DNA from 3 places in the Streptomyces glaucus genome. Region 1 is predicted to be linked to each of the others. Evidence: riboswitches for the same ligand, from Rfam matches in the RefSeq annotation. Region 1 holds a riboswitch; each other region holds the start of a gene.
What was found. A riboswitch is a leader RNA that binds a small molecule or an ion and turns the genes downstream of it on or off. The one in region 1 is predicted to bind cobalamin.

Region 1 (7,155 bases):
ATGCGGCCGGCGTACATGACGGCGATCCGGTCGGCGACGCGTTCGGCCGCGGCCAGGTCGTGGGTGATCATCAGCAGGGCCCGTCCGGTGCCGTGCGCGGCACCGGGGGCGGCGGGGGCGTCGACGTGGCGCCGCAGTTCGTCGACCGTGCGGTCCACCAGGTCGCGGTCGAGTCCGGTGGTCGGTTCGTCGGCCAGCAGCAGGGGCGCGTCCCCGGCCAGGGCGAGGGCGAGGGCGGCGCGCTGGGCGAGGCCGCCGGACAGTTCGTGCGGGTGCCGGTCGAGGTGGTCCGCGGGGAACGCGGCCCGTTCGGCGGCCGCCTGGGCGGCGGCGCGCAGGGCGGCGCGTCCCCGGGTCCCGGTCAGCGCGGCGACCGTCTCCTCCAGCTGGGAGCGGACGGTGCGCACGGGGGTGAGGTGGGCGGCGGGGCTCTGCGGGACGAGGCCGATCAGGCGGCCCCGGACCGTGCGGGCGAGGGTCCGCTCGTCGGCCGCGAGCAGGTCGAGGTCGCCGAGGAGCGCCTCGCCCGCGGTCTGCGCGTTGGCGGGGAGCAGGCCGAGGAGGGCGGAGGCGAGGACGGACTTGCCGCAGCCGCTCTCGCCGATCAGGGCCAGGCACTCGCCGGCCGCCACGTCGAAGTGCGCGTCGGTCACCGCGTGGACGCGGCGCCCGCCCGGCATGAGGAAGCGCACCGACAGGCCGCGCACCGACAGCACGGGGGTCGACTCGGTCACAGCATGAGCTCCGATCGGCGGCGGGGGTTGATCCGCTCCCGCCAGGCCCCGGCGAGACCGGCGATGGCGAGGGTCGGGACGATGATGAACAGGCCGGGGAACAGGGTCGGCCACCACTGCCCGGCGAGCAGGGAGCCCCGCGCGCTCTGGATGAGGGTGCCGAGGCTGGCCGTGTGGGTGGGCAGTCCGAGCCCCAGGAAGGACAGCGCCGACTCGTGCCACATGGCGTGCGGCACCATCAGGACGGCGGCCAGCGCGGCCTGCGGCAGCACACCGGGCAGCAGGTGCCGTACCGTCACCCGCCACCGGGAGGCGCCGCCGGAGACGGCGGCGTCGATGTACGGGCGGGCGCGCAGGGAGAGCACCTCGGCGCGCACGATCCGCGCGGTCGACAGCCAGTGGGTGAGCGCGACCGAGACCACCACCGGCCAGACGCCGGGCCGGAACATGGCGACGACGAAGATGCCGAGCAGCAGGTGCGGCACGGACGAGACCGTGTCGACCAGCCGCATCACCGCGCGGTCGGCCCAGCCGCCCAGCGCTCCGGCGGTGGCGCCCACGGCGGTGCCGACGACGGTCGCCGCGAGGGCGGCCGCGACGCCGACGAGCAGGGAGACCCGCAGGCCGTAGACGCAGCGCAGCAGCAGGTCGCGGCCGACGTCGTCGGTGCCGAAGGGGTGCGCCCAGGACGGCGGTCGCAGCTTGGCGGCCAGGTCGACGGCCTGCTGGTCGAGCTGGACCAGCGGTGGCACGAGCAGGACGGCGAGGGCGGTCGCGGCCAGCAGCGCGGCGCAGACGCGTACCCGCAGGGCTCGGGTGGGGCGGCGGTCGGTGCCGTGCGACCGCCACGCGGGTTCGCGTACGGCTTCAGCCATGGGAATCACCGGTGTCACATCTCATGAAGCGTCACCCTCGGGTCGAAGAGTCCGTAGAGCAGGTCCGCGAGCAGGTTGCCGACGAGGACGGCGACGGTGGCGAGGGTGGTCAGCGCGGCGAGCAGCGGGAAGTCGACGGCGGTGGCCGCCTCCACCGTGGCCGCGGCGATGCCGGGCCAGCTGAACACGCTCTCCACCAGCAGGGCGCCGGTGATGAGTTCGGGGACGCGGGAGCCGACGAGGGTGAGGACGGGCAGCAGGCCGGAGCGCAGGGCGTGGCCGAGCAGGACGGTGCGTTCGCTCAGGCCGCGGGCGCGGGCGCCGCGTACGGGGTCCTCCGCCAGCGCGTCGCCGACGCCCTGGCGGACGTAGAGGGTGAACCACGGGAGCTGGGAGACGGCGAGCACGCCGGCGGGCAGCACGAGGTGCCGCGCGACCTGGCCGGGGGTGACCTGTTCGCTGGCCGTGTCCGTCAGCCCTCCGGCCGGGAGCACGCCCGCCCGGAGGGCGAACAGCCAGACGGCGAGCAGCGCGATCCAGAAGACCGGCGCGGCCTCCAGTCCGTAGGCGAGCGAGGTGACGGCCCGGTCGAGCACGGATCCGGGGCGGCGGGCCGCCAGCACCCCGAGCAGCGTGCCGGCCAGGACGGCGGCGGCGAACGCGACCGCGCACAGCAGCGTCGACCACACCAGGCGTTCGCCGATCACCTGGGTCACCGGCTGCCGCATCACGCTGGAGTGGCCCAGGTCGCCGCCGAGCGCGGAGGTCAGCCACCGCCACCAGCGCACGGTGAAGGGCTGGTCCACGCCCAGGTTGGCCCGCAGCCGGTCCAGGGTGTCCTGGTCGGCGCCGAGGGCGGCGGTGCCGGCGTAGGCCTTGACGGGGTCGAAGGGGGAGGCGGCGGCGATCGCGAACACGCCGAAGGTGACGACGAGCAGGACGGGGACGGCGAACAGGGCCCGCCGTCCCGCCAGGCGGGCCATCGCTCCCCAGGGCAGGGACGTCCGGGTCACTTCTTCGGCCGCCAGTCCTCGAGGTTCCACCAGGGGCCGCTGGCGAAGCCGTGCTCGTGCGGCTCGACCTGCGTGGTCAGGCCGTCCCAGCGGTCGGCGAGCACGTAGACGTGGTCGATGTGGGTGAGGAACGTGTACCCGGGGTCCTTCACCAGCTCGCGCTGGAGCGTGTCGTAGGCGGCCTCGCGGGCGGCCGGGTCCTGGCTGCGGCGGCCGGTGTCGAGGGCCCGGTCCACCGCCGGGTTGTCGTAGTGGGCCATGTTGTTGAAGCCGTCGCCGGCGAGGGAGGAGTGCAGCATGGTGTAGAGCCCGAAGTCGGGGTCGCCGGTGCTGCCGAAGCCCGCGAGGACCGCGTCCCGGTGCATCCGCGGCTCGATGACCTCCCAGGTGGCGCTCTCGACCGTCACGTCGATGCCGGCCTTCTTGGCGTCGGAGGCGTAGGCGAGGGCGTGGTCCTGGCGGACCTTGTCGCCCGAGGGGTAGAGCAGGGTGAACGCGGCCCGCCGGCCGTCCTTGACGCGGATGCCGTCCGCTCCGGCCTTCCAGCCCGCCTCGTCCAGGATCCGCCTGGCCCTGCCGAGGTCCCGGGAGCGTTCGACGCCCTCGGCGAACCAGGGGTCGTCCTCGGGCAGCGGCCCGTACGCGGGGCGGCCGGCCCCGTCGAGGATCTTGTCCACCATGGCCTCGCGGTCCACGGCGGCGTCCAGGGCGCGGCGGATCGCGCGGTCGCCGGTGACCTCGCCGGCCGTGGGGAGGGTGACGGCGCGGAAGTCGTAGGACCGCGCCTCGTGGACCTTCCTGTTCGCGTCGTCGTCGAAGGCGGCGGCGAGGTTGGGCGGGAGGACCGCGCCGTCCAGGTCGCCGGAGCGCAGCCGGGTGGCGCGCACGTCGTCGTCCTCGACGATCGCCATGGTGACCGTCCTCACCTTCGGTGTGCCGCCCCAGTAATGCGGGTTGGCCTTGAAGGTGAGCTTCTCGCCCTTGCGCCAGTCGGCCAGGACGTAGGGGCCGGTGCCGACGGGCCTGGTGTTGAAGGAACCGGTGTTGGGGTCCTGCTTCCCGGCGATGTGCTCGGGGACGATCGGCAGCACCGTGCGTCCGGCGAAGGGCGCGTACGGGTACTTCAGCGTGAAGACGACCCTGTCGTCGCCGTCCGCCCGCACCTCCTTGACGGCGTCCAGTTCGCTGCGGGAGCTGTTGTTGGTCTTCCCGTCCAGGATGGTGCGGTAGGTGAACACGACGTCGGCGGAGGTCAGCGGCTCGCCGTCGCTGAACTTCACGCCCTCGCGCAGGGTGTAGGTGTACGTGCGGCCGCCGTCGCCGACCTCGGGCAGCGCCTTCGCCAGCGCGGGTCTCAGCCGCAGGCCGGCGTCGCGGGCGAGCAGGCCGTCGAAGATCTTGGAGTTCCCGTCCTTGCCGTAGCCGAGCAGCGGGCTGAGGGTGTCCGGCTCCGAGGCGACCCCGATCACCACGGAGTCGGCGGACCCGCCGGCCGCCTCACCACCGCCGGGTGCCGAGCACCCGGCCATCCCGGTGACCATCGCCGCCGCGACGACGGTGCCTCGTATCCGCCGCGTCCCCATACGCCTCACGCCCTTACTGCCGATGACAGGTTGTTGCATATTAATTGCAGCTGGCGGGTGCGCGGGGACCGGGACCGGCACACGCCCCCGGGGCGGCAGGCGTGCGTCCCGCGGGGGCGGCGGCGCGGGCGCGGGCCGCCGCGAGGTGCCGGGCGCCGCCTTCGCGCCCCTGGTCGCGGCTTGTCACCGACCGGGTGCGGGCACTACTATCACCACGCCTTGGTGCACGGGAAATCCGGTGTGACACCGGTGCGGCCCTCGCCACTGTGATCGGGAAGTCCGGCTCCGGCCCTCACGGGCAGCCACTGGGTCCTCGGACCCGGGAAGGCGGAGCACGGGCGGTGGTACCCGTCAGCCAGGAGACCGGCCAAGGCGCGTCAACCATCCACGAGGTGCTGGAGAGGGTCTGCCGAGCCATGCACATAGCCGAGGGGTTCCTTCCCCCGGCGCACGCGGTCGCCTGGGGCGTCGCGTCGGCGCCGTTCGTCGTCCACGGAGTACGGTCGCTCACCCGTGAGGTCAGGGAGCACCCCGAGAGCACTCTGCTCCTCGGCGCCGCGGGGGCGTTCACGTTCGTCCTGTCCGCCCTGAAACTGCCCTCGGTGACCGGGAGTTGTTCGCACCCCACCGGCACGGGGCTGGGCGCGATCCTGTTCCGGCCGCCGGTCGTGGCGGTGCTGGGCACCATCACGCTGCTCTTCCAGGCGCTGCTGCTCGCGCACGGCGGCCTGACCACGCTCGGCGCCAACGTCTTCTCCATGGCCATCGCCGGGCCCTGGGCCGGGTACGGCGTCTACCGGCTGCTGCGGCGCTGCGCCGCGCCGCTGATGGTCGCGGTGTTCTGCGGCGCGTTCGTCGCCGACCTGTCCACCTACTGCGTCACCAGCGTGCAGCTCGCGCTCGCCTTCCCCGACCCGGGCAGCGGATTCCTGGGCTCGCTCGGCAAGTTCGGCTCCGTCTTCGCCGTCACGCAGATCCCGCTCGCGGTCAGCGAGGGGCTCCTGACGGTTCTGGTGATGCGCCTGCTGACGCAGTCCAGCAAGGGCGAGCTGACCCGGCTCGGGGTGCTGCCGGCCGGCGCGGGGACCGGGGCGGTGGCCCGGTGAGCCGGAACGCGAGGATCAACACCCTGCTGCTGCTCGCCGTGGCGGCGCTCGCGGCGCTGCCGCTGCTCCTCGGGCTCGGCGACCACAAGGAGCAGCCGTTCGCGGGCGCCGACGCCGAGGCGGAGACCGCCGTCACCGAGATCCGGCCGGACTACGAACCGTGGTTCTCGCCCCTGTACGAACCGCCCTCCGGTGAGGTCGAGTCGGCGCTGTTCGCCCTCCAGGCGGCTCTCGGAGCGGGCGTCCTCGCCTACTACTTCGGCCTGCGCCGGGGGCGGCGCCAGGGCGAGGCGCGGGCCCTGGCCCGGGAGGCCGCGGATCCGCGGAGCGGTGCCGGCGGATCCGCCGCCGGAGGAGGAGCCTGACCCCGTGCTGCCGATCGACGCGGCGGCGCACGGCAGCCGCTGGCGCCGCCGCCACCCCCTGGACAAGGCCGTGCTCGGGCTGGGCCTCACCGTGCTCGCGATCTCGCTGCCGCCCTGGCCGGGCGCGGCCCTGGTGCTGGCGGCGGCGCTGGCGCTGCTGCTGGGCCCGGCGGGCGTGCCCGGCCGCCGGCTGTGGCGCGCCTACCGGCTGCCGCTGGGTTTCTGCGTCACGGGCGCGCTCCCCCTGCTCGTCCGGGTCGGCGGGCCCGGCGGGTTCGTGACCCTGGCCGGGGACGGGCCGGTCCGCGCCGGGGAACTGCTGCTGCGCACCTCGGCCGCCTCCCTCGGCGTGCTCCTGTTCGCCTTCACCACCCCGATGTCCGACCTGCTGCCCCGCCTGGCCGGGGCCGGGGTGCCGGCACCGGTCGTGGACGTCGCGCTGGTGACGTACCGGATGAGCTTCCTGCTCCTGGACTCCGTGCGCCGCGTCCGGCAGGCGCAGGCCGCACGGCTCGGGCACACCACCCGGGCCGCCGCCTGGCGGTCCCTGGGCGGGCTCGGCGCCACCGCGTTCGTCCGGGCCTTCGACCGGGCGGCCCGCCTCCAGGACGGTCTGGCCGGACGCGGTTACGACGGCACCCTGCGCGTCCTGGTGCCCGAGGCCCGTGTCTCCGTCCGCTTCGTGGGCGCCGGCATCGCGCTGCTGGCGGCTCTGACCGCCCTCGGCCTCGTCCTGGAAAGGCCGCTGTCATGAGCGACTTCGACCGCGTGCTGGTCGCCCTGCGGGGCGCGTCCTTCGCGTACGAGGACGGCCCGGCCGTGCTCAGCGGCCTCGACTTCGAGATACGCGAAGGGCGCGCGCTCGCCCTGCTCGGCCGCAACGGCAGCGGCAAGACCACCCTGATGCGGCTGCTCAGCGGCGGACTGCGGCCGCACACCGGCGAACTGGTCGTCGAGGGGCGGCCGGTCGCCTACGACCGCAAGGGCCTGACGCGGCTGCGCACGACCGTCCAGCTGGTCGTCCAGGACCCGGACGACCAGCTGTTCGCCGCGTCCGTCGCCCAGGACGTGTCGTTCGGGCCGCTCAACCTCGGCCTGCCCGACGCCGAGGTGCGGGCCAGGGTCGACGAGGCGCTCACCGCCCTGGACATCGCCGCCCTGGCCGACCGTCCCACCCACCTGCTCTCCTACGGGCAGCGCAAGCGGGCCGCGATCGCGGGCGCCGTCGCGATGCGGCCCCGGGTCCTCGTCCTCGACGAGCCGACCGCGGGACTGGACCCCGACGGCCAGGAGCGGCTGCTCGCCACCCTGGGCGAACTGCGGGCGCGCGGCACGACCGTGGTGATGGCCACGCACGACGTCGACCTCGCCCTGCGCTGGGCCGACGACGCGGCCCTCCTCACCCCCGGCGGCGTGCGCACCGGCCCCGCCGCCACGACGCTCGCCCGCGCGGACCTGCTCCGGCAGGCGGGGCTGCGG
Region 2 (7,155 bases), on a different contig from region 1:
GCCTGGGTAAATGGAAAGCTTCTCGCTGATCCTCGCGATTGTGGTGGTAACCGCACTCGCGTTCGATTTCACGAACGGTTTCCACGACACCGCGAACGCGATGGCGACGACCATTTCGACCGGCGCGCTGAAGCCCAAGGTCGCGGTGGCCATGTCCGCCGTCCTCAACCTCGTGGGCGCCTTCCTGTCCGTGGAGGTCGCCAACACGATCTCCAAGGGTCTCGTCGACGAGACCGGCATCCGTCCCGAGGTCATCTTCGCCGCACTGGTCGGCGCGATCCTCTGGAATCTGCTGACCTGGCTGGTCGGGCTCCCCTCCAGCTCCTCGCACGCCCTCATGGGCGGTCTGATCGGCGCCACCGTCGCCTCGGCGGGCGTCGGCGCGGTGCACGGCGACGTGCTCGTCACCAAGGTGCTGATCCCGGCGATCGCCGCCCCGGTCGTCGCGGGCGTCGCGGCGATGTTCGCCACCCGGCTGACGTACACGCTCGGCCGGAAGGCCGACGGCGAGGCCGCCGCCAAGGGCTACCGCGCCGGCCAGATAGCCTCCGCGGGCCTGGTCTCCCTCGCCCACGGCACCAACGACGCCCAGAAGACGATGGGCATCATCACCCTCGCCCTGGTCGCCGGCGGCACCCTCGCCCCCGACTCCGACCCGCCCCTGTGGGTCGTCCTCTCCGCCGGCCTGGCCATCGCGCTCGGCACCTACCTCGGCGGCTGGCGCATCATCCGCACCATGGGCAAGGGCCTGACCGACCTCCAGCCGCAGCAGGGCTTCGCCGCCCAGACCAGCGCGGCCACGGTCATCCTGGCCTCCTCCCACCTCGGTTTCTCCCTCTCCACCACGCACTCGGTCTCCGGCGCCGTGATGGGCGCGGGCCTCGGCCGCAAGGGCGGGATCGTCCGCTGGTCCACCGCCACCCGCATGTTCGTCGCCTGGGGCCTCACCCTCCCGGCCGCGGCCCTGGTCGGGGCGCTCGCCGAGTACGTGACCGGCTTCGGCGCCTGGGGCACCGCCCTCGTCGCGGTCTTCCTGGTCGCCTCCAGCGCCGCGATCTGGAAGATCTCCCGGCGCGAGGTCGTCGACCACACCAACGTCAACGACACCGAGGAGCCGGCCGGCGTGGTGACCACCGCCGTGGCCGCGGTGACCCCGCCCCCCGCGGGCACGGTGACCGACGAGCTCGCGGCCACGATCCCGGCGCAGGCCACCGGGCCGAAGGCCCCGCAGGCCACCACCACCGTCTGAGCCCGCGCACCCGGCACAAGGAAGAGAAACACCATGAAGATCGACTGGGCGGCTCTCGGCTCCGTCTTCGGGGTCAGCCTCGTGGTCACCGTGGCCCTGGTGGCCCTGTTCACCCTCGGCATCGCGGGCCTGTCCCGCCGCGAGCGGGCCGCCGCGCAGGGCGGCACCGCGGCCCTCGCGGTCACCGGCGCGTACGCCTGCTTCGCGGCCTGCGCGGCGGCGGTGGCGTACGGGATCCACCTGATCGTCGCCTGAGACCGCGTCCCGTCGGCGGGACGCCCCCGCTCCCCCGCCCCCGGCGCACGGCCCGCGCGCCGGGGGCGTCACGCTGCTTTGGCGCACTCCCCCTGTGGGCCTCAGCACACTCCGCCCTCGCAGGTCAGCGGCAAGTTGACGGCCCTTCCAAGCCCATGGTGGACTGCCGGGGCCAGTACGGCGGCAGGAGAGGAAGCCCGGTGGAAGTCCGGCGCGGTCCCGCCACTGTGACCGGGGCAGACGGCCCCGGGAGCCAGGAACTCTCACCGCCGGTCTCGTCGAACCAGGGCGCGGACACCCTGAGTGAGGACATATCGCCATGCGCGGCTGCCGATGGACGGCCAGGTTCACCAGCTCGGTCTCCGAGTTCACCAGCGACGCCCGGCCCGGCCCGGCGGTCGGCTGAGCGATGCGGGCCGAACGCGTCTTCGCGTACGGCGCCGCCGCCGGCCTCCTCGGTGACCTGCTCCTCGGCGATCCCCGCCGCGGGCATCCGGTCGCCGTGTTCGGGCGGGCCGCGGGCGCCGTGGAACACGTGCTGTGGCGGGACCACCGCGGCTGGGGCACGCTGCACACCGCCGTGTGCGTCGGCGGCGCCGTCGCCCTCGGCGGGCTGGCCGCGCGCGCCGTACGCCCCTGCCCCGCCGCCTCCGTCGCGCTCACCGGCGCCGCCACCTGGGCCGTCGTCGGAGGGACGTCGCTGGTCCGGGAGGCCCGGACCATCGGGCGGGCCCTTCAGGCGGGGGACGTCGAGGCGGCCCGGGCACGGCTGCCGCACCTGTGCGGACGGGACCCGCAGGCGCTCGACGCCGACGGGATCGCCCGCGCGGTCGTCGAGTCCGTCGCCGAGAACACCTCCGACGCCGTGGTGGGGGCCCTGGTGTGGGGGGCCGTGGCCGGGGTGCCGGGGCTGCTCGGGTTCCGGGCCGTGAACACCCTCGACGCGATGGTCGGGCACCGGTCGCCGAGGTACCGGCGCTACGGCTGGGCCTCCGCGCGCCTGGACGACCTCGCCGGATGGCCGGGGGCCCGGCTGACCGCCGCGCTCGCCGCCGTCGCCGGCGACGACCCCCGCGGGGCGCTGCGGGCCTGGCGCGCCGACGCCGCCCGGCACCCGAGCCCCAACGCCGGCCCCGTGGAGGCCTCCTTCGCGGGGGCGCTCGGCGTGCGGCTGGGCGGGACCCTCTCCTACGGCGGGCGGGTCGAGCACCGGCCCGTGCTCAACGCGCGCGGACGGGCCGTCGCCGTGGCCGACATCGAACGGGCCGCACGGCTCTCGCGGCGCGTCGGCTGGCTCGCGCTCGGCGTCGGCGCCGCCGCGCGGCTCCTCGTCAACGGCTTGAAGGGACGGACGTCATGAGCGGTGGTCTCCTCGTCGCCGGCACCACCTCCGACGCCGGCAAGAGCGTCGTCACCGCCGGGATCTGCCGGTGGCTGGTGCGGCAGGGGGTGAAGGTCGCGCCGTTCAAGGCGCAGAACATGTCGCTGAACTCGTTCGTGACGCGCGAGGGCGCCGAGATCGGACGGGCGCAGGCCATGCAGGCGCAGGCGTGCCGGATCGAGCCGACCGCGCTGATGAACCCCGTGCTGCTCAAGCCGGGCGGCGAGCGCAGCAGCCAGGTGGTGCTGCTGGGCAGGCCGGTGGGCGAGCTGAGCGCCCGCGGCTACCACGGCGGGCGGCAGCAGGCGCTGCTGGGGACGGTGCTGGACTGCCTCGCCGAGCTGCGGGGCGCGTACGACGCGGTGATCTGCGAGGGGGCGGGCTCCCCCGCCGAGATCAACCTGCGGCGGACCGACATCGTGAACATGGGCATCGCCCGCAACGCCCGCCTGCCCGTCCTCGTCGTCGGCGACATCGACCGCGGCGGCGTCTTCGCGTCCTTCTTCGGGACCGTCGCCCTGCTCTCCCGCGAGGACCAGGAGCTGGTCGCCGGCTTCCTGGTCAACAAGTTCCGGGGCGACGTGTCGCTGCTGGAGCCCGGCCTCGGCATGCTGCGCGATCTCACCGGGCGGCGCGCCTACGGCGTCCTGCCGTTCCGGCACGGGCTCGGCATCGACGAGGAGGACGGGATGGCGGTCTCCCTGCGCGGGCCGGTCCGGGAGTCGCACGTCGCCCCGCCGCTCGGCGCGGACGTGCTGCGGGTCGCCGTCTGCGCGGTCCCGCTGATGTCCAACTTCACCGACGTGGACGCGCTGGCCGCCGAGCCGGGCGTCGTGGTGCGGTTCGTGGACCGGCCCGAGGAACTGGCCGACGCCGACCTCGTCGTGGTGCCCGGGACCCGGGGCACGGTCCGGGCGCTGGAGTGGCTGCGGGAGCGGGGACTGGCGGAGGCGATCACCCGCAGGGCCGCCGAGCAGCGGCCCGTGCTCGGCATCTGCGGCGGCTTCCAGCTGCTCGGCGAGCACATCGAGGACGAGGTCGAGAGCCGCCGGGGCCACGTCGACGGACTCGGCCTGCTGCCCGTCCGGGTGCGGTTCGCCCGCGAGAAGACCCTCGCCCGGCCCGTCGGCGAGGCCCTCGGGGAGCCGGTCGAGGGGTACGAGATCCACCACGGGGTCGCCGAGGTCACCGGCGGCGAGCCCTTCCTGGACGGCTGCCGGGTCGGCCAGACCTGGGGCACGCACTGGCACGGCTCGCTGGAGTCGGACGGTTTCCGCCGGGCCTTCCTGCGCGAGGTGGCGGCCGCCGCGGGCCGCCGCTTCGTGCCGGCCCCCGACACGTCGTTCGCCGCGCTGCGCGAGGAGCAGCTCGACCGGCTCGGCGACCTGATCGAACAGCACGCGGACACGGACGCGCTGTGGCGGCTCATCGAGTCGGGCGCGCCGCAAGGACTGCCTTTCATTCCACCGGGAGCGCCCGCATGAGCACAGTGTTGTTGTTGTCGACCGCCGACACGGACCTGCTGGCGGCCCGCGCCTCCGGCGCCCCCTACCGGATCGGCAACCCGACCCGGGTGGACGTCGAGGCCGAGCTGCCCGCGCTGCTCGACGGCGCCGACGTCGCCGTCGTACGGCTGCTGGGCGGCAAGCGCGCCTGGGAGGACGGGCTGGCCGCGCTGAAGGCGTCCGGCGTCCCGACCGTGCTGCTGGGCGGCGAGGCCGTGCCGGACGCGGAGCTGATGGCCGAGTCGTCGGTGCCGGCCGGGGTCGTGGCGGAGGCGCTGAAGTACCTCGTCGAGGGCGGGCCCGCCAACCTCGCCGAACTCGCGCGGTTCCTGTCGGACACCGTGCTGCTCACCGGCGAGGGGTTCGCCGCGCCGCACAAGATGCCCGAGTACGGCGTGCACGGCTCCCGCCCCCTTCGGGACGGCCGCCCCACCGTCGGCGTGCTCTTCTACCGCGCCCACGAACTGAGCGGCAACACCGCCTTCGTGGACGTCCTGTGCGACGCGATCGAGGCGCGGGGCGCCAACGCCCTGCCGGTGTACTGCGGTTCGCTGCGCGGCGCGGACCCCGGGCTCTACGAGCTCCTCGGCCGGGCCGACGCCCTGGTCGCCACCGTGCTCGCGGCCGGCGGCACGCACGCCTCGCAGGCCTCGGCGGGCGGCGACGAGGAGTCCTGGGACGTCGGGGCGCTGGCCGAGCTGGACGTGCCGGTGCTCCAGGGGCTGTGCCTGACCACGTCGCGGAGCGCCTGGGAGGAGTCCGACGCCGCCCTGTCCCCCATGGACGCGGCGATGCAGGTCGCCATCCCGGAGTTCGACGGGCGGCTGATCACCGTGCCGTTCTCCTTCAAGGAGCAGGGCCCGGACGACGTGCCCGTGTACGTCGCCGACCCGGAGCGGGCCGCGCGCGTCGCCGGGATCGCCGTGCGCCACGCCCGGCTGCGGCACAAGCCGAACGCCGAGAAGCGGATCGCGCTGGTCTTCACCGCCTACCCGACCAAGCACTCCCGCGTCGGCAACGCGGTCGGGCTCGACACCCCGGCCTCGGCGGTGCGGGTGCTGGACGCGCTGCGAGACGCCGGGTACACGGTCGAGGGGCATCCCGACGACGGCGACGAGCTGATCCACCGGCTCATCGAGGCCGGCGGCCACGACGTCGAGTGGCTGACGGAGGAGCAGCTGGCCGCCGCGCCCGCGCGGGTGCCGCTGGCCGACTACCGGGCGTGGTTCGACCGGCTCGACCCGGAGCTGAGGGACGCCATGACCGAGGCGTGGGGCGAGCCGCCGGGCTCGCTCTACGTCGACGGGGACGACATCGTCCTCGCCTGTCTGCGGTTCGAGAACGTCGTCGTGATGATCCAGCCGCCGCGCGGCTTCGGCGAGAACCCCATCGCGATCTACCACGACCCGGACATGCCGCCCTCGCACCACTACCTGGCGGCCTACCGGTGGCTGGAGAACAGCTTCGGGGCCGACGCGATCGTGCACATGGGCAAGCACGGCACGATGGAGTGGCTGCCCGGCAAGGGGCTGGGCCTCGGCGCCGGCTGCGCCCCGGACGCGGTCCTCGGCGACCTGCCGCTGGTCTACCCGTTCATCGTCAACGACCCCGGCGAGGGCACCCAGGCCAAGCGGCGCGGGCACGCCACCGTCGTCGACCACCTGGTGCCGCCGATGGCGCGCGCCGACACCTACGGCGACCTCGCCAAGCTGGAGCAGCTCCTCGACGAGTACGCGCTCGTGTCCGACCTGGACCCGGCGAAGGCGCCCGCCGTGCGCGCCCAGATCTGGACGCTGGTCAAGGCCGCCGAACTCCACCACGACCTGCACGTGGCCGAGCAGCCGGACGACGACGAGTTCGACGAGTTCGTCATGCACATCGACGGCTACCTGTGCGAGATCAAGGACGTGCAGATCCGCGACGGGCTGCACGTGCTGGGCGGCGGCCCGGTGGGCGAGCCGCGCGTCAACCTCGTGCTCGCCGTGCTGCGCGCCTCGCAGGTGTGGGGCGGGCGGGCGAACGCGCTGCCGGGCCTGCGGGCGTCGCTGGCCGAGCACTTCGGGCTGGTGGAGAAGGAACTGCTGGCCGAGCCGGGCGCGCCGGTGAAGGTGCCGGCCGAACTGACGGACCTGGTCGAGGGACCGGCCCGCAGCGCGGCCGACGCGATCGACCTGCTGGAGCAGCTGTGCCGGCGGATCGCGCAGGGGATGGAGGACCGCGGGTGGGCCGCCGCCGAGAGCGGCGCCGTCCTGCGGGACGTGCTCGGCGCCGAACTCCCCGGCGCCCTCGCCGTGCTGGAGTTCGCCTGCACCGAGGTCGTGCCGCGGCTGGCCCGCACCACCGACGAGATCGGGCACGTCCTCAAGGCGCTCGACGGCGGCTACGTCCCGGCCGGCCCGTCCGGCTCCCCGACCCGGGGCCTGGTCAACGTCCTGCCGACCGGCCGGAACTTCTACTCGGTCGACCCCAAGGCCATCCCGTCCCGGCTGAGCTGGGAGGTCGGCCAGTCGCTCGCGGACTCGCTGGTGCAGCGGTACCTGCAGGACACCGGCGCCTACCCGAAGTCCGTCGGGCTGACCGTCTGGGGCACGTCCGCCATGCGCACCCAGGGCGACGACATCGCCGAGATCCTGGCGCTGCTGGGCTGCCGCCCGGTGTGGGACGACGCCTCGCGCCGGGTGACCGGCTTCGAGGTGATCCCGCTGGCGGAGCTGGGCCGGCCGCGCATCGACGTCACCGTCCGCATCTCCGGCTTCTTCCGGGAC
Region 3 (7,155 bases), on a different contig from region 1:
GCGCATGGCCAACGGCGAGCCGATGGCCATCGAGACCACCCACCTGTCCGCCAAGCGCTTCCCCGCCCTGCGCAGGTCGCTGGCGAAGTACACCTCCCTCTACACCGCGCTCGCCGAGGTGTACGGCGTCCACCTCGCCGAGGCCGAGGAGACCATCGAGACCTCGCTGGCCACCCCGCGCGAGGCCGGGCTGCTCGGCACCGACGTGGGCCTGCCGATGCTGATGCTGTCCCGGCACTCCCTGGACAGGAACGGCGACCCGGTGGAGTGGGTGCGGTCGGTGTACCGCGGGGACCGGTACAAGTTCGTGGCGCGGCTGAAGAGGCCCGCCGAGTAGGACGGGCGCGCACGGCAGGGGCCGCACGGGGCAGCGGCGGGGCGGTCACCGGCCGGCCACCCGCGCCCGGCGGAACCACCGGGCCGGCCCCGTCCGGCGGAACCGCCGCCCGCGCGCCGCGAGGCGGCCGCCCCGGTGGGGGACGGCCGCCCTCTCGTCGTGGCGCGCCCGGCCAGGGCGCCTGCCCGTCGCCTTCCCCGTCCGCCCCGGGGGCGGCCCCGCGGCGTCCGGTGCGCGCTCCGGGGGTCCCCCGCCGCGGACCGGGAAGCGCCGGGCGGACGGCCCCGTACGGGACCCCGTACCCGGGCCTTCGCCCGGCCCGGCGGGAGGAGGCGCCGGGCGTCCCGGAAACACCCCGCCCAGGCTCTGCCGCCGGGCGCCCCCGTGCCGCCGCAGCCGCGTCCGGGGAACCGGGCGGCACGCCGGAAGACGCCGGCGACCGCGGCCAGGACCGCGAGGGAGAGCCCGGCGCACAGCGGGAACTCCCACCCCGGGCTCCGGCCGGACGAGACCCGCAGGGCGATGCCGAGGCAGCCGACCACCAGGCAGAACACGCAGATCCACGCGAGCCGCCGCAGCGCGCGTCGTACAAGACGGTCCTTCATGGCCCTCCCTCGGCATCATCCGCGGCCCGGTCCGCTTCAGGGCACCCGGGCCGCTCCCTCGCCCGCCGTTCCCTCCGCCGGCGCCTCGACGACCGGGGACGGCTTGTCCTGCGCGTCGGAGAAGTAGTCCTCGGGGCGGGTCAGGTCCGTGCCCTCCTGCGCACCGGCGGCCCGGGCCAGCAGCGTGCCCACGGCCGTGACGACGATGTTGACGGCGAGCGCGATCAGCCCGGCGTACATCGTGACGTCCGTGTCCAGGCCGAAGTCGGACAGCGGGAAGGCCGATCCGCCGAAGTGCTCCTTGCCGGTGGCCGGATTGGGGATGTTGTAGAGCAGCACGACACCGGCGAGCAGCCCCGCGAGCAGGCCCGCGACCAGGCCGTGCCGGTGGAACCAGCGGGTGTAGAGCCCGAAGCCCACGGCGGGCAGCGTCTGGAGGATCAGCACGCCGCCGATGAGCTGGAGGTCGACGGAGAACTGCGGGTCCAGCGAGACGATCACCAGGACCGCCCCCACCTTCACCAGCAGGGACACCAGTTTGGAGACCTTCGCCTCGGTCGCCTCGTCGGCGTCCGGACGGAAGAATTCCCGGTAGATGTTGCGGGTGAAGAGGTTGGCCGCGCCGATCGACATGATCGCCGCCGGCACCAGCGCGCCGATGCCGACCGCCGCGTAGGCGACCCCGGCGAACCAGTCGGGGAACTGGCTGTCGAAGAGCTGCGGCACGACGGTGTTGGCGTTCGGCTTGCCGTTCTCGCCGCTCAGCGGGGTGATCCCGGCGGCGATCGCCATGTAGCCGAGCAGCGCGATCAGGCCGAGGAGCACGCTGTAGACGGGCAGCGCGGCCATGTTCTTCTTGATGGTGTCCCGGCTGCGCGCGGCCAGCGTGCCGGTGATCATGTGCGGGTACAGGAAGAGCGCGATGGCCGAGCCCAGTGCCAGGGTGATGTACTGGAGCTGGTTGCCGGCGTTGAGCAGGGTGCCGTCGCCGGGGGCGGGGGTCTCGGCGAACTTCTCGTCCGCGGCGGCGAAGATGTCGCCCCAGCCGCCGAGCTTGGGCGGGATGTACAGCACCGCGATGATGATCACTATGTAGATCAGGATGTCCTTGACGAACGCGATCAGCGCCGGCGCCCGCAGACCCGCGTGGTAGGTGTACGCGGCGAGGATCGCGAAGGCCGCGAAGATCGGCCAGTGGCCGGTGATCCCCATGGTGCGCAGCACCGCCTCGATGCCCACCAGCTGGAGCGCGATGTACGGCATGGTGGCCACGATGCCGGTGATCGCGACCAGCAGCGCCAGGAGGCGCGAACCGTGCCGGACCCGGACGAAGTCGGCCGGGGTGACCAGGCCGTGCCGCTGGGAGACCGACCACAGGCGCAGCAGGACGACGAACACCAGCGGGTAGACCACCACGGTGTACGGCATCGCGTAGAAGCCCATCGCGCCGGCGCCGAACATCAGAGCGGGGATCGCGACGAAGGTGTACGCGGTGTAGAGGTCGCCGCCGATCAGGAACCAGGTGATCCAGCTGCCGAACCCGCGGCCGCCCAGGCCCCACTCGTCCAGGCTCTCCAGGTGCTCGGCGCGCTGCCAGCGGGCGGCCACGAATCCCATCACGCTGACCAGCAGGAACAGCAGCGAGAAGACGACGATCTCGGTGATGTGGTCGCTCATCGGTCCCTCCCGGTGAGCCGGCGGACCAGCGCGATGGTGACCATGCTGAGCACGGCGCACAGGAGCTGGAACCAGTAGAAGAACGGGAAGCCGAACACGCGCGGCCCGTCGTGGTTGAACACAAAAGTCAGCAGGGGAAGGACGATCGGGATCCACAGGAGGTGGTTCCAGGCACTGCGGTGACGGGGGGTGCCGGCACCGTGTGCGTCCTCGGTCTCGGTTTTCTGCAAGGCGGTTCTTTCTGTGACGTGGACATGTGGGTCGGTCGGGTGCGTCGGACAGCGTTCGCACCGGTGAACACGGTCCGGAAGGGACCGAGTTCGGGAAACGGCCGGAAAATACAGCCTTCCCTCCTTCCTCCGGTAGTCATGTCTCAGGAGAAGATCGGGACCAGCAGTGCGGCGTCGAGCCCGGTGGCGGACGTCGCCGCGACGGAGGCGGCCACGGTGGTCGGCCGCCGGTTGGCGAGCGGATCCATCAGCCGCTCGCGGGAGGTGAGGAGGACCAGCGGCCGCAGCGCGAAGGGGATGCCGAGGCTGAGCACCACCTGCGACAGCACCGGTGCGAGCCCGGGCTCGACCCCCGCAGGCGAGCACCGCCGGCGCGGGCACCGGCGTCACCGCCCGCCGGACCGGCACGGACGTCTCCCGCCCGAAGGAGCCCTCGGAGACGACAGGAAGCCTCCATTCCGCTTTCATCGCGGGCCGTTACCGCAAGCGCAGAGTTCCGGTCACAGACCCGCCCGTCGGCCGGTCACCGGTACGCGGACGAGGGCCGGCGGCACGGGCGCGGACCCCGGCCGCCGCCGCGGCCCGGCAGCAGCCGTAACGCCCCGCACCGGCGCTCCGACACCGGAGCAACACAACATCTGGGGGCACTTCCGCGCCCCGACACAAGATGTATGCTCATGCTCGCTGTCGCCGCAGGGGAATCCGGTGCGAATCCGGAACTGTCCCGCAACGGTGTGTCCGCGTGCATCCGCACGCCTGTCCAGTCCGAGTACCTGCCGACAGCGCACCCGGCCGTCCGGCCGGCGTGCCTGACGTCCGGGCCTCGTGGAATGGGCCGGCGGACGCGACGCCCTGCGCGCTCGTGCTGCCCCCTGCCCTCGCCGAGGCCCCGTGCCGAGCGAGGGAGAACCCCACGTGACCATCGCGCCAGCCGACCCGGCTTCAGCGCCCCCGGCGGCCGAGGAGAGCGACGGCCCCGGAGCCGCGCTGCTGCGGACCCTGACGGAGCTGACCGCCGACCTCCCCGACACCGACCCCGGCCGGGTCGCCGCCGCGGCGCTGCGCGGCCGCTCCGCCCGTGCGGACGAGGCGGAGCTGCGCGGCCTCGCCACCGAGGCGGCCGCCGGCCTGATCGCCGAGGACCCCGCCTACTCCCGGCTGGCCGCCCGCCTCCTCACCCTGACCCTTCGCGCGGAGGCCGCCTCCCAGGGCGTCACGTCCTTCACCGGGTCCGTCGCCGCGGGCCACCGCGAAGGACTGATCTGCGACCGCACGGCGGAGTTCGTGCGGCTGCACGCCGGCCGGCTCGACGCGCTGATCGACCCGGCCGCCGACGACCGCTTCGGCTACTTCGGCCTGCGCACGCTCCACAGCCGCTATCTGCTGCGCCACCCGATCACCCGCAAGGTCATCGAGACGCCCCAGCACTTCCTGCTGCGCGTCGCCGCGGGGCTCGCGGAGGACGACGGGCCCCGCTCGGTCGACGAGGTCGCGGCGCTCTACGGGCTCATGAGCCGCCTCGACTACCTTCCGTCCTCCCCCACCCTGTTCAACTCCGGCACCCGGCACCCGCAGATGTCGTCCTGCTACCTGCTGGACTCCCCGCGCGACGAGCTGGACTCGATCTACGACCGCTACCACCAGGTCGCGCGCCTGTCCAAGCACGCCGGCGGCATCGGCCTGTCCTACTCCCGCGTCCGCTCCCGCGGTGCGCTGATCCGCGGCACCAACGGGCACTCCAACGGCATCGTCCCGTTCCTGAAGACCCTGGACGCCTCCGTGGCGGCCGTGAACCAGGGCGGCCGGCGCAAGGGCGCGGCCGCGGTCTACCTGGAGACCTGGCACTCCGACATCGAGGAGTTCCTGGAGCTGCGCGACAACACCGGCGAGGACGCGCGCCGCACCCACCATCTGAACCTCGCGCACTGGGTGCCGGACGAGTTCATGCGCCGGGTGGACGCCGACGAGCCGTGGTCGCTGTTCTCCCCCTCCGACGTGCCCGAGCTGGTCGACCTGTGGGGCGAGGAGTTCGACGCGGCGTACCGTGAGGCGGAGGCCGCGGGACTGGCGCGCAAGACCCTCCCCGCCCGCGAGCTGTACGGCCGGATGATGCGCACCCTCGCCCAGACCGGCAACGGCTGGATGACCTTCAAGGACACCGCCAACCGCACCGCCAACCAGACCGCCGAGCCGGGCCACGTCATCCACTCCTCCAACCTCTGCACGGAGATCCTGGAGGTCACCAGCGACGGCGAGACGGCCGTCTGCAACCTGGGGTCGGTCAACCTCGGCGCCTTCGTCGCCCCGGCCGCGCACGACATCGACTGGGAACGGCTGGACGCCGCCGTCCGCACGGCCGTCACCTTCCTCGACCGGGTCGTGGACATCAACTTCTACCCGACCGGACAGGCCGCCCGCTCCAACGCCCGCTGGCGCCCGGTCGGCCTGGGCGTGATGGGCCTGCAGGACGTCTTCTTCAAGCTGCGCCTGCCCTTCGACTCGCCCGAGGCCCGGCGGCTGTCCACGCGGATCGCCGAGCGGATCATGCTCGCCGCGTACGAGGCCTCCGCCGACCTCGCCGAGCGCCCCCGGGCATCCGCGGCAGGCTCCGGCACAGGGGGGACCCCCGTCGGCCCGTTCCCGGCCTGGGAGAAGACCCGTACCGCCCGGGGCGTCCTGCACCCCGACCACTACGACACCGACCTGGCCTGGCCGGAGCGCTGGGCGGCGCTGCGGGAGCGGATCGCCGCCGTCGGCCTGCGCAACTCCCTGCTCCTGGCCATCGCCCCGACCGCGACCATCGCCTCCATCGCGGGCGTCCACGAGTGCGTCGAGCCGCAGGTGTCCAACCTGTTCAAGCGCGAGACGCTCTCCGGCGAGTTCCTCCAGGTCAACTCCTACCTGGTCGAGGACCTGAAGCGGCTCGGCGTGTGGGACGCCCGCACCCGGGAGGCGCTGCGCGAGGCGAACGGCTCCGTGCAGGGCTTCTCCTGGATCCCCGAGGAGGTGCGGCGGCTGTACCGCACGGCGTGGGAGATCCCGCAGCGCGGTCTGATCGACATGGCCGCCGCCCGCACCCCGTTCCTCGACCAGTCCCAGTCGCTGAACCTGTTCCTGGAGACGCCGACCATCGGCAAGCTCTCCTCGATGTACGCCTACGCCTGGAAGTCCGGGCTGAAGACGACGTACTACCTGCGCTCGCGCCCGGCGACGAGGATCGCCCGCGCGGCCCGGGCCACCGCCCCCGCCCCCGCCCCCGCCCCCGCCCGGCAGGCGACCTCCGAAGAGGCCGTCGCCTGCTCCCTTGAGAACCCCGAGTCCTGCGAGGCCTGCCAGTGATGACCGCCGCCACCCCCACCGCCCGCAACCGGAACCTGCTGGACCCGGGCTTCGAGCTGACCCTGCGCCCCATGCGCTACCCCGGCTTCTACGAGCGCTACCGGGACGCCATCAGGAACACCTGGACCGTGGAGGAGGTCGACCTCCACTCGGACGTGGCCGACCTCGCGAAGCTGTCCCCCGGCGAGCAGCACCTCATCGGCCGGCTCGTGGCCTTCTTCGCGACGGGCGACTCGATCGTGGCGAACAACCTGGTGCTGACCCTCTACAAGCACATCAACTCGCCCGAGGCGCGGCTCTACCTCTCCCGCCAGCTCTTCGAGGAGGCCGTCCACGTCCAGTTCTACCTGACGCTGCTGGACACCTACCTGCCCGACCCGGACGACCGGGCCGCCGCCTTCGCCGCGGTGGAGAACATCCCGTCCATCCGCGAGAAGGCCGACTTCTGCTTCCGGTGGATGGACTCGGTGGAGGAGATCGACCGGCTGGAGACCAGGGCCGACCGCCGCCGTTTCCTCCTCAACCTCATCTGTTTCGCCGCGTGCATCGAGGGCCTGTTCTTCTACGGCGCCTTCGCCTACGTCTACTGGTTCCGCAGCCGGGGCCTGCTGCACGGCCTGGCCACCGGCACCAACTGGGTCTTCCGCGACGAGACCATGCACATGTCCTTCGCCTTCGACGTGGTCGACACCGTCCGCGAGGAGGAGCCGGACCTCTTCGACGACCGGCTCCGGGAGCAGGTCACCGGCATGCTGCGGGAGGCCGTCGAGGCCGAGCTGCAGTTCGCGCGCGACCTGTGCGGTGACGGCCTCCCGGGGATGAACACCGACTCGATGCGGCAGTACCTGGAGTGCGTCGCCGACCAGCGTCTGACGCGCCTCGGCTTCGCCCCGGTGTACGGCTCCGAGAACCCCTTCTCCTTCCTGGAGCTGCAGGGCGTTCAGGAGCTGACCAACTTCTTCGAGCG

Region 2: it holds a riboswitch for cobalamin, as region 1 does, so the genes downstream of both, ABD363_RS31295 (cobalamin biosynthesis protein) here and ABD363_RS31050 (energy-coupling factor ABC transporter permease) in region 1, are expected to answer to the same signal.
Region 3: it holds a riboswitch for cobalamin, as region 1 does, so the genes downstream of both, ABD363_RS13085 (ribonucleoside-diphosphate reductase subunit alpha) here and ABD363_RS31050 (energy-coupling factor ABC transporter permease) in region 1, are expected to answer to the same signal.

The regions. Positions count from the first base shown of each region.
Region 1 is NZ_BAAATK010000083.1:85-7,239, reverse strand. Features, by position in the region: gene ABD363_RS31070 (oligopeptide/dipeptide ABC transporter ATP-binding protein) at 1-734, opposite strand, end outside; gene ABD363_RS31065 (ABC transporter permease) at 731-1,609, opposite strand; gene ABD363_RS31060 (ABC transporter permease) at 1,624-2,592, opposite strand; gene ABD363_RS31055 (ABC transporter substrate-binding protein) at 2,619-4,205, opposite strand; cobalamin riboswitch at 4,409-4,591, shown strand; gene ABD363_RS31050 (energy-coupling factor ABC transporter permease) at 4,622-5,311, shown strand; gene ABD363_RS31045 (energy-coupling factor ABC transporter substrate-binding protein) at 5,308-5,676, shown strand; gene cbiQ (cobalt ECF transporter T component CbiQ) at 5,681-6,430, shown strand; partial or broken gene ABD363_RS31035 (energy-coupling factor ABC transporter ATP-binding protein) at 6,427-7,155, shown strand, end outside.
Region 2 is NZ_BAAATK010000087.1:5,604-12,758, reverse strand. Features, by position in the region: gene ABD363_RS31305 (inorganic phosphate transporter) at 11-1,249, shown strand; gene ABD363_RS31300 (hypothetical protein) at 1,283-1,504, shown strand; cobalamin riboswitch at 1,647-1,786, shown strand; gene ABD363_RS31295 (cobalamin biosynthesis protein) at 1,914-2,864, shown strand; gene ABD363_RS31290 (cobyric acid synthase) at 2,861-4,369, shown strand; gene cobN (cobaltochelatase subunit CobN) at 4,366-7,155, shown strand, end outside.
Region 3 is NZ_BAAATK010000014.1:39,392-46,546, forward strand. Features, by position in the region: gene ABD363_RS13065 (GntR family transcriptional regulator) at 1-337, shown strand, start outside; gene mctP (monocarboxylate uptake permease MctP) at 979-2,619, opposite strand; gene ABD363_RS13075 (DUF3311 domain-containing protein) at 2,616-2,849, opposite strand; gene ABD363_RS13080 (hypothetical protein) at 2,993-3,178, opposite strand; adenosylcobalamin-variant (AdoCbl-variant) riboswitch at 3,534-3,632, shown strand; gene ABD363_RS13085 (ribonucleoside-diphosphate reductase subunit alpha) at 3,765-6,188, shown strand; gene ABD363_RS13090 (ribonucleotide-diphosphate reductase subunit beta) at 6,188-7,155, shown strand, end outside.